DNA from 3 places in the Mesorhizobium sp. P2_H9 genome. Region 3 is predicted to be linked to each of the others. Evidence: predicted binding sites of a transcription regulator. Region 3 holds the regulator's gene; each other region holds the start of a gene.
The links. Region 3 encodes LexA, which represses DNA repair genes until DNA is damaged. Its sites were predicted from a motif close to TGTTCNNNNTGTGTTCNG; they were not measured.
Positions count from the first base shown of each region.

Region 1: recA (recombinase RecA) is a predicted target of LexA. The motif match lies at 2,802-2,819, and genes of this name have one in related genera.
Region 2: AC1DXN_RS12480 (ImuA family protein) is a predicted target of LexA. The motif match lies at 886-903, and genes of this name have one in related genera.

Region 1 is NZ_JBFUFX010000003.1:288,628-293,119, reverse strand. Features, by position in the region: gene AC1DXN_RS07380 (GFA family protein) at 1-264, opposite strand, end outside; gene AC1DXN_RS07375 (TfoX/Sxy family protein) at 356-679, shown strand; gene AC1DXN_RS07370 (pseudouridine-5'-phosphate glycosidase) at 684-1,601, opposite strand; gene AC1DXN_RS07365 (carbohydrate kinase family protein) at 1,651-2,595, opposite strand; gene recA (recombinase RecA) at 2,878-3,978, shown strand; gene alaS (alanine--tRNA ligase) at 4,258-4,492, shown strand, end outside.
Region 2 is NZ_JBFUFX010000006.1:38,402-42,893, reverse strand. Features, by position in the region: gene AC1DXN_RS12485 (metallopeptidase family protein) at 70-492, opposite strand; gene AC1DXN_RS12480 (ImuA family protein) at 927-1,946, shown strand; gene AC1DXN_RS12475 (DUF6504 family protein) at 1,888-3,363, shown strand; gene AC1DXN_RS12470 (error-prone DNA polymerase) at 3,360-4,492, shown strand, end outside.
Region 3 is NZ_JBFUFX010000003.1:68,694-73,185, forward strand. Features, by position in the region: gene AC1DXN_RS06230 (AMP-binding protein) at 1-1,609, shown strand, start outside; gene kynU (kynureninase) at 1,628-2,875, opposite strand; gene lexA (transcriptional repressor LexA) at 3,368-4,105, shown strand; gene AC1DXN_RS06245 (ComEC/Rec2 family competence protein) at 4,099-4,492, opposite strand, start outside.

The DNA.
Region 1 (4,492 bases), 220 kb from region 3:
CCTGCAGAAATTGCGCTCGCCGGTCGAAATCTCGCACGTGGGATGCTCATCATCCTCGATCTCGGCCCGGTAGACACCGAGATGGCGCTTGCCCTCAATCTTCAGCGTCTCGTAATCAGCGCCGAGATTGATGGCGAAGCCGCCGCCACCCTGTTGTTTGCGGCAGATCGAGCAGTAGCACAGCATGAAGGGCGCCGGTGTGTGGCTTTCGACCTCGAAACGCACAGCGTTGCAGCGGCAGGACCCTTTGAGCAGAAGCGGCATGAAAGAACTCCTACGAATTTCGTTCTCAACCTGTCAGCATGGTTTTGGTTGCGACAATGACAAGGCCAAATCCCGGTGACATGATCGCGGCATGGACAATGAACGCATAGAAGAACTTTTCGAAAGCCTAGGCCCGGTCAGCATCCGAAAACTGTTCGGCGGCAAGGGCGTCTATTGCGACGGCGTCATCGTCGCCATCGTGCTGCGCGGCGAATTGAAATTGAAGGCCGACGAACAAAGCGCCCCCGACTTCGAAGCCGCCGGCTGCCAGCAATGGACCTATACTGGCTCCAGGCACGGCAAGCTTGTGTCGATGCCTTACTGGAGCATTCCCGACAGCGCTTTCGACGATCCCGACGAGATGGCGGTCTGGGCGCGCCGGGCGTATGAGGCCGGACGGCGCGCCGGCAAGTAATCGCCTAGAGGGCTTTCGCGATCCTTGCCGCCAGCCGTGCATTGTTTTCGACCAGCGCGATATTCGTCTTCAGGCTCCTGCTGCCGGTGAGTTCGAGGATTTTCCCCAGCAGGAACGGCGTCACCGCCTTGCCCGTCACGTTCAGCGCCTCGGCGGCCTTCTGCGCCGCCTCGATGTAGCCGGCCATCTCTTCGGCCGGGATCTCATGATCTTCAGGCACCGGATTGGCGATCAGCATGCCGCCGCTCAAGCCCAGTGCAGCCCGAGTCTTGTAGAAATGCGCGATCTCGTCCGCGCCATGCAAGGTCAGCGGCGCGCGGAAAGGCGAATGGCGCGACCAGAAGGCCGGCATCGTCTCGCAGCCGTGGCCGACCACCGGCACGCCGCGCGTTTCCAGCACTTCCAGGGTCTTCTCAATGTCGAGGATCGCCTTGGCGCCGGCCGAGACGACGATGACCGGCGTGCGCGCCAGTTCGTCGAGATCGGCGGAAATATCAAAGCTTTTCTCGGCGCCCTTGTGGACGCCGCCAATGCCGCCGGTGGCAAACACCTTGATGCCGACCATATGCGCCGCGATCATGGTGGCGGCGACCGTGGTGCCACCGGTGCGTCCTTCGGCGACCGCGAAGCCGAGGTCGGCACGCGACAGCTTCATGGCGTCGCCGGTCATCGCCAGCGACTCTCGCTCGCCGTCGGAGAGGCCGATCTTGATGCGGCCGGCAACCACGGCGATCGTCGCCGGCACCGCGCCGCGATCGGCAATGATCTTCTCGACATTGGCCGCCATGGCGCCATTGTCGGGGTAGGGCATGCCGTGGGTGATGATGGTGCTTTCCAGCGCCACCACCGGGCGCCCGGCGGCCAGCGCCTGCGCCACCGGCGGATGGATGTCGATGAACGGGCGGGCGGTTTCCGGGGTCATTGTCATCTCCGACCTGGAGCCAGGCTCCAGAAACATGAATTCGCCGGTGTCATGCCATTTCCTGTGTATCCGGCACAAGGGCCAGCGCTTCGGCAAAACTGGCCGCTGTGAAGGCAGGCACTGCGTCGGCACATTCGATGGCAAGCGTCGCCGCTGCTACACCTTCGCGTAGCGCTTCCCGTAATGGCGCGCCGCGCAGCAGCGCGGCGACCGTTGCGCCAGCCAGTGCATCGCCGGCGCCGGTGACATCAGCGATCTTTCTGGGGACTGGGGGCGCGATTGAGAACAGGCCAGCTTCGTCGAAGCCCAGCACCGGGCCATCGCCCGCCGTCACCACGGCGCTTTTGAGGCCGGCGCGCTTCAGGCCATCGACGAGATCTTGCTCTGTAGTGTCGGCGCTTGCGCCGGCCAGCGCTATCGCCTCGCGCCGGTTCATGAACAGCAACGCCAGCCCGCCGAGCACCGGCATCAGCCGCACCACCTTGGCCGGCGAGATGGCGATGGCGAACACCGGCTTGCCATCAGCCAACGCCACCAGCCGTTCCAGTGCCGTCGACGGCAGGTTTGCATCGCACAGGACCGCATCGGCCGAGCCGATCACCTCGCGCACCTTGGAGCGGCGGATCTGCTTGGGAAACGCCAAATCATACAGCGCCATGTCGGCAAAGCCGACGATCAGCTCGCCGTCGCGGTCAAGCAGCGCAGTGTAGCTCGGCGTCGTGCGGTCGAGGAACACCGCCGACAGATCGGCAATGCCGGCCTTGGCGATGGCCGAAGACACCGTGTCGGCAGCCGCATCGCCGCCACGCACCGAGAGCAGCGAGGCCGAGACGCCGCGCCGCACGATGCTGCGCAGCGCGTTGAAGACGCCGCCGCCGACATCCTCGCGCATCGTGCCGGGGTTGGACGCCGCCGGCACATATGGGCCCGAAACCTGGCCGCGCCGGTCGATATGGGCGCCGCCAACGGCCAGTATCTTTGCGGATTTCACCATGAAGGCGATATGACCTTTGTTATTCGTCTCGGACAAGCGCTAGGCTGTGCGACTGGGCTTCACGATCAAGGCAGCGATTCGGCGGGGCGAAACAAGGAACCGGCCTCGACTAATGCCGGATGCATCGCCAAACCGAATTGTGAGACAAAAAAAGAACAAATCCGGATATTGATTGATTTTCAGCTATTTGACCCCTCTTGCCAAACGAGAACAAAAAAGGTACAAACTGGGCAGGGATTACGGATTGTCCGGCCTTCATTGACGACCAAGGGGTGATGTATCATGGCTCAGAATTCTTTGCGGCTTGTAGAGGACAAAGCGGTGGACAAATCAAAGGCTCTGGATGCGGCGCTGTCGCAAATCGAGCGTGCCTTCGGCAAGGGCTCGATCATGCGGCTCGGCGCCAACGAACAGGTCGTCGAGATCGAAACTGTGCCGACGGGTTCGCTTGGCCTCGACATCGCGCTTGGCGTCGGCGGCCTGCCGCGCGGCCGCATCGTCGAGATTTATGGGCCAGAAAGCTCGGGCAAGACGACGCTGGCCCTGCACACAGTGGCCGAAGCCCAGAAGAAGGGCGGCATCTGTGCCTTCGTCGATGCCGAGCACGCGCTTGATCCGGTCTATGCCCGCAAGCTTGGCGTCGATCTCGAAAATCTGCTGATCTCGCAGCCAGACACCGGCGAGCAGGCGCTGGAAATCTGCGACACGCTGGTGCGCTCCGGCGCCATCGACGTGCTGGTGGTCGATTCGGTGGCGGCGCTGACGCCGCGCGCTGAAATCGAGGGCGAGATGGGCGATTCGCTGCCCGGCCTGCAGGCTCGCCTGATGAGCCAGGCGCTGCGCAAGCTGACCGCCTCGATCTCGCGCTCCAACACCATGGTCATCTTCATCAACCAGATCCGCATGAAGATCGGCGTCATGTTCGGTTCGCCCGAGACCACGACCGGCGGCAACGCGCTGAAATTCTATGCTTCGGTGCGTCTCGACATCCGCCGCATCGGTTCGGTCAAGGACCGCGACGAGGTCGTCGGCAACCAGACCCGCGTCAAGGTGGTCAAGAACAAGCTGGCACCGCCCTTCAAGGTGGTCGAATTCGACATCATGTATGGCGAAGGCGTGTCCAAGACCGGTGAGCTGGTCGATCTCGGCGTCAAAGCCGGCGTGGTCGAAAAGTCAGGCGCCTGGTTCTCCTACAATTCGCAGCGTCTCGGCCAAGGCCGCGAGAATGCAAAACTGTTCCTGCGCGACAATCCCGACACGGCACGCGAGATCGAGTTGGCGCTGCGGCAGAATGCCGGGCTGATCGCCGAGAAATTCCTCGAAAATGGCGGCCCTGAACGTGGCGAAGACGACGGCTTCGAGGAAGAATCCGGCGCCATGTAGGATGCGGGCAATCACTGCCCGAGTTCTTCTTGAGTTCGCGTATCCCGATTGAGTTTGCGTATCGATGCGTTTCAAACCGCCGGCCTTGAGCCGGCGGTTTTGTGTTTGGGCGGCGCCGCAGGGCTGGTTCGGCTGGCCCGCGAAGCCCGCGATTTGGACCAATCCCGTGTTTCTGGACAGGCTGCGGTGTGACCGCTAAAAGGCCAAGTCCGTCCTCCAAGGGCAAAAATCTATTTTCCGCCGGGCCGACCGGCGGCTCTCCTAGAAAAGGCAGCATTCATGAGTGGCGTGAACGAGATCCGGTCGACATTTCTCGACTACTTCCGCAAGGAGGGTCACGAGATCGTCGCGTCGAGCCCGCTGGTGCCGCGCAACGATCCGACGCTGATGTTTACCAATGCCGGCATGGTGCAGTTCAAGAATGTCTTCACCGGTCTCGAGAAGCGGCCCTATTCGCGCGCCTCGACCGCCCAGAAGAGCGTTCGCGCCGGTGGCAAGCACAACGACCTCGACA
Region 2 (4,492 bases), on a different contig from region 3:
GCAGGACAGAGGGGGGCGCGAAGGAACGGGACGTCCGTGCTGGAGACGTGACGCAGCCAAGCAGGCTGCCTACTCCGCCGCCTCTTCAATCTTCTCCATATCATCATCCGACAGCCCGAAATGGTGGCCGATCTCGTGGATCAGCACATGGGTGACGATGTCGCCCAGCGTCTCCTCGTTCTCGGACCAGTAGTCGAGGATGGCGCGGCGGTAGAGCGTAATGCGGTTCGGGCCCTCGCCGGTCTGCGGGTTCCAGCGTTCGGCGATGCCGCGTCCCTCGAACAGGCCGAGCAGGTCGAACGGCGTCTCCAGCGACAGATCGTCCATGATCTCGTCGGTCGGAAACTCGGCGATCTGGATAACGATCTCGCCGGTCAGCTTGCGAAAATCGTCCGGCAGATGCGCGTACGCCTCCAGCGCCAGGAACTCCATTTCCTCCATCGAGGGCGAAAGTTCGTCGTGCCAGGTGCGGGTCTTGTAGATGCGGGCCATGCTTTATCCTTTGAACCCGGCATATAGGCTTTCCCTCAGGAATCGGCAAATGACGCGGCGGCGGCCCCAACGCAACGGCTTCAAACGATCAGTGGTCGATGTCGGCCCCGCCCCTCATTGCCCTGCCGGGCATTTCTCCCCGTGAACGGGGAGAAAGAAGCCGGCCGCAATGCTGGCGCCCGTCTGCAACGTTGGTGATTGGCGAAATGGTCGACGGCAGCGTCCTTCTCCCCGTTCACGGGGAGAAGATGGCGGCAGCCAGATGAGGGGCAGCGCCAACGACCGGAAAGGATGACGGGGCGATTCAAAGCAACCTGCTTGGCTGGGCTCGCGTCGACAGGAATAAATTCCCCATGACTCCGCTTGACTCTTCCGGCCCCCTCTGGAATCTATAGGAACATAACAGGAACAATTGTGAGTGGAAGCTGACCGTCATGGCGATGACCGCCGTGGCGCGGGAGACTGTTTTTGCCCTGCGCCGCCAGATCGCGAAGATCGAGGGAACGCTGCCCGAGCGCCTGGAGGCGCCGGCTGGCCCGTCGCTTGACGCCCCCAATGTCACCTCCAACACCGATGTGACGATTGTCCGCCGCGGCATCGCCGTGGCCTCGCCGGAGGCATTTCTGCGCACCGGCGCCGAGCGTCTCGACCGCGCTTTGAGCGGCGGCCTGCCGAAAGCGGCACTGAGCGAAATCCATGGCACCGAGACCCGCGACGCGGGTTCCGTCGCCGGCTTTGCGCTGTCGCTGATCAGCCTGATCCTCAGGCAAGGGCCGCGCCTGCCGGTGCTTTGGATCGGCACCACGGAGATTTTTCGCGAGGCCGGCTTTCCCTATGCCAGGGGGCTGCATGGCTTTTTCGGCATCGCGCCGGAGCAGTTGCTGTTTTCGCAGGCGCCAAGACTTGTCGACGCGCTGTGGATTGCCGAGGAGGCCGCGAAGATGACGGCGCTGGCCGCCGTCATTCTCGAGATACGCGGCAGCCCGCAGCGGCTCGATCTCACCGCGACGCGGCGGCTGCACGCGCGGGCGCAGAGCGCCGGCCGGCCGGTGTTCCTGCTGCGGCAGGCCGGCGAGGCCGAACCGACGGCCGCACCCGTGCGCCTCATTGTGTCGTCGGCGCCGTCGGCACCGCGCAGCACCATCGCCGGGCCGCTGGCCGGTTCGATCGGCCGCCCCGCCTTCACAATCAGCATCGGCAAGAGCCGCACGGCTCTGCCTGGACAATTCACACTGGAGTGGAACCCCGATGAACACGCTTTTGAGGAAAGACGGCCCCGGGGAGAACGGGCAACGGATACTGTCGCTGTGGTTTCCGCATCTGGCCGCCGAGAGGATATTGCGGCAGCGTCTGGGTCGGTCCTGGCGTTCCCGGCCGTCGGATCATCTGCCACTGGTGATCAGCCATCGCGACCGCAACGCCCAGCGCATCTCAGCCCTCGACGAGCGGGCTGAGGCGCTGCATCTGAAGCGCGGCATGGGCATAGCCGATGCGCGCGCCATGCATCCGTCGATCGACATCGTCGAAGCCGATCTGGACGCCGACCGCCGCCTGCTCGAAGGCCTCGCCGACTGGTGCGACCGCTACACCCCGCTGGTGGCGCTGGACGGTGCCGACGGCCTGTTTCTCGACGTCACCGGCTGCACCCATCTGTTCGGCGGCGAACGCGCCATGCTCGACGACATCCTGTCGCGCTTCTTCCATCAGGGCTTTGATGTCCGCGCCGGCCTTGCCGCCACGCCGGGCGCCGCCTGGGCGGCGGCGCGGTTTTCCGGTGACCTTATCGTCGCGTCAGGCGAGGAGGACGCACTGCTCGCCCCACTGCCATTGGCGGCGTTGCGCATCGACCCCGACATCCGCGCCAGCCTGGAAAGCGTCGGCCTGCGCACCGCCGGCGCCGTCATGGCCGCACCGCGCGCCCCACTTGCCCGCCGCTTCGGCGCTTCGCTGCTGTTGCGCCTCGACCAGGCGCTCGGCCGTCTCGACGAGGCCGTGTCGCCGCGCCTGCCGGTCGCCCCGCTTTCGGTCGAGCGCCACCTCGCCGAGCCCGTCATGCTGACCGACGAGATCGAGCGGCTGGTGCGGCTGCTGGCGACGACCTTGAAAAGCGACCTCGAGCGCCGCGGCGAGGGCGCGAGAACACTGGCGCTGCTTTTGTTTCGCGTCGATGGCGCCGTCAGCCGGATCAGCGTCGGCACCTCGCGCCCCTTGCGCGAACCGCTGCTGATCCAGAGGCTGTTCCACGAGCGGCTGGCCGCGCTCGAACAGGATATCGATGCCGGCTATGGCTTCGATCTCGTGCGCCTCTCGGTGCTGTCGGCGGCTGCCTTCGACATGCAGCAGGCCGACCTCACCGGCGAGGCCGAGGACGACGGCGCCGACATCGCGCTGTTTGCCGACCGCATCCGCGCCCGGCTCGGCGACGGTGCGGTATTGCAACCCGTCGCCGTCGACAGCCATCTGCCGGAGCGCGCCGTCGCCACGCTTCCCTTCACCGAGGCGCCGCAACGGACCACGCCGCCGAAAAAGCCGGAGCGGATGAAGGCGCCGGCGACAATCTTCCGGCCGGAGCGGCCAATTCGGCTGTTCCGATCACCCGAGCCGATCGAAGTGCCGGCCACCGAACTGCCCGAGGGACCGCCGATGAATTTCCGCTGGCGCCGCGCTCTCTACCGGGTCGCCCGCGCCGAGGGACCCGAACGCATCGCACCGGAATGGTGGCGCCAGCAGCAGGGCCAGGGAGACGCGCCGACCCGCGATTATTTCCGCATCGAGGACAGCGACGGCCGCCGCTACTGGCTCTACCGCCAGGGTCTTTACGGCACCGGGCAGCCTTCGCCACGCTGGTTCATGCACGGGGTGTTCGCATGAACGCGCTGACCGTCATTCCCTATGCCGAATTCGGCATCCAGTCGAATTTCTCCTTCCTGCGCGGCGCCTCCAAGCCCGAGGAACTGGTGGTCGCGGCCAAGCTTCTGGGGTTTTCGGCGATCGGCCTTGCCGACCGCAACACGGTGGCCGGCGTCGTGCACGCCTGGCAGCAGGCCAAGGTCGAGCACCTTGCCTATCACCCCGGCTGCCGGCTGGTTTTCGGCGACGGCACGCCGGACATTCTCGCCTATCCCCAGGATCGCAAGGGCTGGGGGCATCTCTGCCGCATGCTCACGCAAGCCAATCTGCGCGACGAAAATGAAAAGGGCGCAACCCTTCTTACCCGCGACGACCTGCTCGAATGGGGCGATCAGATGTCGCTGGCCATATTGCCGGATCTGACGGCGGCCGCGGAAGACGGGCTCGCCCTGCTGCACCAGCTCAGGCACCGCTTCGGCAACAATGTGCGGCTTGCCGTTGCGCCGGATTATCGCGGCAACGACCGGTTCCGCATCGAGCAGGCGGCAGGCCTGTCGGAAGCGACAGGCATGGCGCTGATGGCAACCAATGACGTTCTCTACCACACGGCCGAGCGCCGCTCGCTGCAGGACGTGTTGACGGCAATCCGCCTCAACGTGCCTGTCGCCGAAGCCGGGCTGGAGCTGACCGCCAATGCCGAGCGCCACCTGAAGCCGCCGCTGGAGATGGCCCGCCTGTTCCGCCGCCACCCGCAGGCGCTGATGGAGACGCAGATTTTTGCCGAAGAGCTGACCTTCTCGCTCAGTGATCTCCAGTACAATTATCCTGATGAGCCGACGGAATCGGGACTCGGGCCACAGGCCGAGCTCGAACGATTGGCCAGAGAGGGGGCCGCCACGCGCTATCCGGCGGGCGTCCCTGCTTCCGTATTCCAGCGCATTGGGGAAGAGCTCGCTCTGATCGAGCGCCTGAACTACGCGCGTTACTTCCTGACCGTTTATGACATCGTCAAATATGCCCGCAGCCAGGACATTCTTTGCCAGGGGCGCGGCTCCGCCGCCAATTCGATCGTCTGTTTCTGCATCGGCATCACCGAGGTCGGGCCCGACCGGATCGACACGCTGTTTGAGCGCTTCATTTCCGAGGAGCG
Region 3 (4,492 bases):
CCATACCGACACGTTTACCCGCGACAATCTTCCGCCGCAGGACCAATGGCCAGACTTCCTGCTCGATGGCTTTGCCTATCCCGATTTTCTCAATGCCGGGGTCGAATTGACCGACAGGCTGGTCGAAAAAGGCCTGGGCGACCATACAGCGCTGATCGGCAATGGCCGCCGCCGCACCTACAAGGAACTGTCCGACTGGACGAACCGGCTGGCGCATGCGCTGGTCGAGAATTTTGGCGTCAGGCCGGGCAACCGGGTGCTAATCCGCTCGGCCAACAATCCGGCCATGGTCGCCTGCTGGCTGGCCGCCACCAAGGCAGGTGCGGTCGTCGTCAACACCATGCCGATGCTGCGCGCCGGCGAACTGGCCAAGATCGTCGACAAGGCGGAGATCACCCTGGCGCTGTGCGATGTCAGGCTTATGGGCGAGATGGCGGCTTGCGCCAGGGACAGTCAATTCCTAACGCAGGTTGTGGGTTTCGACGGCACCGCCAACCATGATGCCGAACTCGATCGCGCGGCGCTCGACAAGCCGGTCATTTTTGCGGCGGTGAAGACCGGTCGCGACGATGTGGCCCTGCTCGGCTTCACCTCCGGCACCACCGGCGTGCCCAAGGCGACGATGCATTTCCACCGCGACCTGCTGATCATCGCCGACGCCTATGCGCGCGAGATTCTCCAGGTGACGCCCGACGACATCTTTGTCGGCTCGCCGCCGCTGGCCTTTACCTTCGGCCTTGGCGGGCTCGCCATCTTCCCGCTGCGCTTCGGCGCCGCCGCGACCTTGCTGGAGCAGGCGACGCCGCCCAACATGGTCAACATCATCGAGACCTACAAGGCGACCATTTCGTTTACCGCGCCGACCGCCTATCGGGCCATGCTGAAAGCGATGGACGAAGGCGCCGACCTGTCGTCGCTGCGTGTGGCCGTTTCGGCCGGCGAGACATTGCCGGCGCCGGTTTTCGAGGAGTGGATGCAAAAGACCGGCAAGCCGATCCTCGATGGCATCGGCGCCACCGAAATGCTGCATATTTTTATCTCGAACCGTTTTGACGACATGAAGCCGGCTTCAACCGGCAAGCCGGTGGGTGGCTACGAGGCGCGCATCGTCGACGACGAAATGCGCGAAGTGCCGCGCGGCACGGCAGGCAGGCTGGCGGTGCGCGGTCCCACAGGCTGCCGCTACATGGCCGATGCCAGGCAGAAGGAGTATGTCCGCGACGGCTGGAACCTCACCGGCGACACCTTTCTGCAGGACGAAGACGGCTTCTTCCACTTCGCCGCCCGCTCCGACGACATGATCGTCAGCGCCGGCTACAACATTGCCGGGCCGGAGGTCGAGGCGGCGCTGCTTTCGCACCAGGACGTGGCGGAATGCGCGGTGATCGGCGCCGAGGACATCGAGCGCGGCCAGATCGTCGAAGCCCATGTCGTGCTGGTGCAAGGCGTCGCGGAAAACCAGGAAACCGTCAAACGCCTGCAGGACCACGTCAAGGCGACGATCGCGCCCTACAAATACCCGCGGTCGGTAAAATTCGTTGACGCGCTGCCCAAGACGCAGACCGGCAAGATACAGCGTTTCCGGCTACGCGCGCCGAAGACCGTTTGATGAGGCCGGCGCTTCCGATCAAGTGACAGCCGTCTTGACGGCAAAGCGCGCGTCCTTCCAGGCGCCGCTGCGCAGGATGTCTTCGAGCACCTCGACCGCCTGCCAGACATCGGCATAACCGACATAGAGCGGGGTGAAGCCGAAGCGCATGGTCGAGGGCGCGCGGAAATCGCCGATCACGCCACGCTCGATCAGCGCCCGCATGATCTGGTAGCCATGCTCGTGCGCGAACGAAATCTGGCTGCCGCGTTTATTGCCGTCGCGGGTGCTTTCCAGCGTCAGCCCGTAAGCGCCGCACTTGGCCTCGACGAGTTCGATGAACAGGTCGGCCAGCGCAATGCTCTTGCTTCGCACCGCCGTCATGTCGACATCGCTCCAGACGTCGAGCGCGCCCTTCAGCGTGCGCATCGACAGCACCGGTTGCGTGCCGCACAGAAAGCGGCGGATGCCAATGCCGGCGGCATAGCCCGGCTCGAAGGCGAAGGGCCTTGCATGGCCCCACCAGCCGGTGAGCGGCTGCTGGATGTCGGCCAGATGGCGCTCGGCCGCATAGATGAAGGCAGGGGCGCCCGGGCCGCCATTCAGGTATTTGTAGGTGCAGCCGACAGCGAAGTCGGCGTTTGCCTTGTCCAGTTCGACTGGCATCGCACCGGCGGTGTGGCAGAGATCCCAGACGATCAGCGCACCGGCATCCTGAGCCTTGCGCGTCAGCGCCGGCATGTCGCGCAGCTCGCCCGACTTGTAGTTGACGTGGTTGACCAGCACCACGGAGGTGCGTTCGTCGATCAGCTCTTCGATATCAGGCGCGTCGAAACCCGAAAGGCGCAGCTGAGTGTTCTTTCGCGTCGAGACCACGCCTTCGGCCATGTAGAGGTCGGTCGGAAAACTGTCACCCTCGGCGACGATGACCGGCCGCTCCGGCCGCATGGCCATCGCGGCGTGCAGCAGCTTGTAAATGTTGACCGAGGTCGTGTCACAGACCACCGTCTGGCCGGCGGCGGCGCCGATCAGGCGCCCAAGCTGGTCACCGAGCTCGAGCGGCATGTCGAACCAGCCGGCCGTGTTCCAGGCGCGGATCAGGTCATGCGCCCATTCCTCGGTCGCCGCCTTGCGCAACTCGTCGCAAGCGGCATGCGAGGCAGCCCCCAGCGAATTGCCGTCGAGATAGATCACTCCTTGCGGCAGCACAAAGCGGTCGCGCATGGCGCGCAGCGGATCCGCGGCATCCATCGCCTCGATGGCCGCCAGATCGGGAATTCCTGTCATGGTTTGTCTACTCCCCCAACATTCGACGCAACGCCGGAACGACGGCATCCATCGGTCACCAGCGCTTTTCCACCACCTGGCATCGCGCGGCAAGGTTCCACCGATGACAAGCTGTCCGACCAGGTGCTGAAAATCAGGAGCCAAACCTGCCCAAGGTTGGCGTTTTGACTTCGTTTCGTTCACGGTGCATTAACCAAATCGCCCCGTCGATATGGCTGCAATTGCGCGCCATCTTTGCCGACTGACGGCCGATTCCAATGCCGCCTTTTGGGAACCCAGAGGCGGCAAACGGAAGCAGAATCAAGGCGATGAGGCGCGAACCGGTGAAAGCGCGGCGGTGCCGTTGGCGCGGCGGTATCGTTTCCAGAGCCCTAACATATTCATTAAACTTTAAACGGTTGCGGAACACAACTGGAACAGATAGTGTTTGTTCTGGGTTTGTTTTTCTGATTCTGGTTCGAAATCTCTGGTTCGAAACCCTTGGGGGCCGCCATGCTGACGCGCAAGCAACATGAACTTCTGATGTTCATCCATGAGCGACTGAAGGAGAGCGGCATTCCGCCGTCGTTCGACGAGATGAAGGAAGCGCTGGACCTTGCCTCCAAGTCAGGCATTCACCGGCTGATCACGGCGCTGGAAGAACGCGGCTTCATTCGCCGGCTACCCAACCGTGCCCGCGCCCTGGAAGTGCTGCGGCTGCCGGACTCGATCGCGCCCGGCCTCAACGCAGCGCGCAAATTCTCGCCGAGCGTTATCCAGGGCAGTCTTGGACAAGGCGGCCTCGGGCGGCAAATCAAGCCGGCGCCTTCGCGCATGCCTTCGGCCGGCAATGACGACGATGTGGTCGCCGCCGTGTCGATCCCGGTGATGGGACGCATTGCCGCCGGTGTGCCGATCGACGCCATCCAGCACCAGACGCATTCGATCTCGGTGCCACCGGACATGATCATGGGCGGCGAACACTATGCACTGGAGGTGAAGGGCGATTCGATGATCGAGGCCGGCATTTTCGACGGCGACACGGTCATCATCCGCAACGCCGATACCGCCAGCCCGGGCGAGATCATCGTGGCGCTGGTCGATGACGAGGAAGCGACGCTGAAGCGGTTCCGCCGCAAGGGCGCCTCGATCGCGCTTGAGGCCGCCAATCCGGCCTATGAGACCCGCATTTTCGGCCCGGACCGGGTCAAGGTGCAAGGCAAGTTGGTCGGGCTGATCCGCCGTTACTGAGCCGGCTTGACGGCTGATTTTTCGGGCTTCTTGTAGGGCGGTAGCCCCCTCGCTTCGCGAGAGAATTTTCGTTGGACGTGCCAGGGGCGGTATGGCTTGTCGACGGCAAAGTCGATCTCTGCCGGCCTGGTCGCCGATTGCGGATCGAAGAAGATGGCTGCGCTGCCCGAACGGGCAAGTTGTCGTTTGTTGACGACAAGGACCAGCGGATCGCGGCAAGGGTCATAGGCGGTGGCGTCGTCGATGACAATCAGGGTCGCGAAAGAGCAGGCTTTCCACGCGTTCTTGCGGTCTTCGACATAGGCGACGATCGCGCCGGAGGGATGCCGTGCAAGGCACAGCCCGGCTTTGCAATAGAAGGGCGAGCCTGGCGGCAATTCGGTCGGG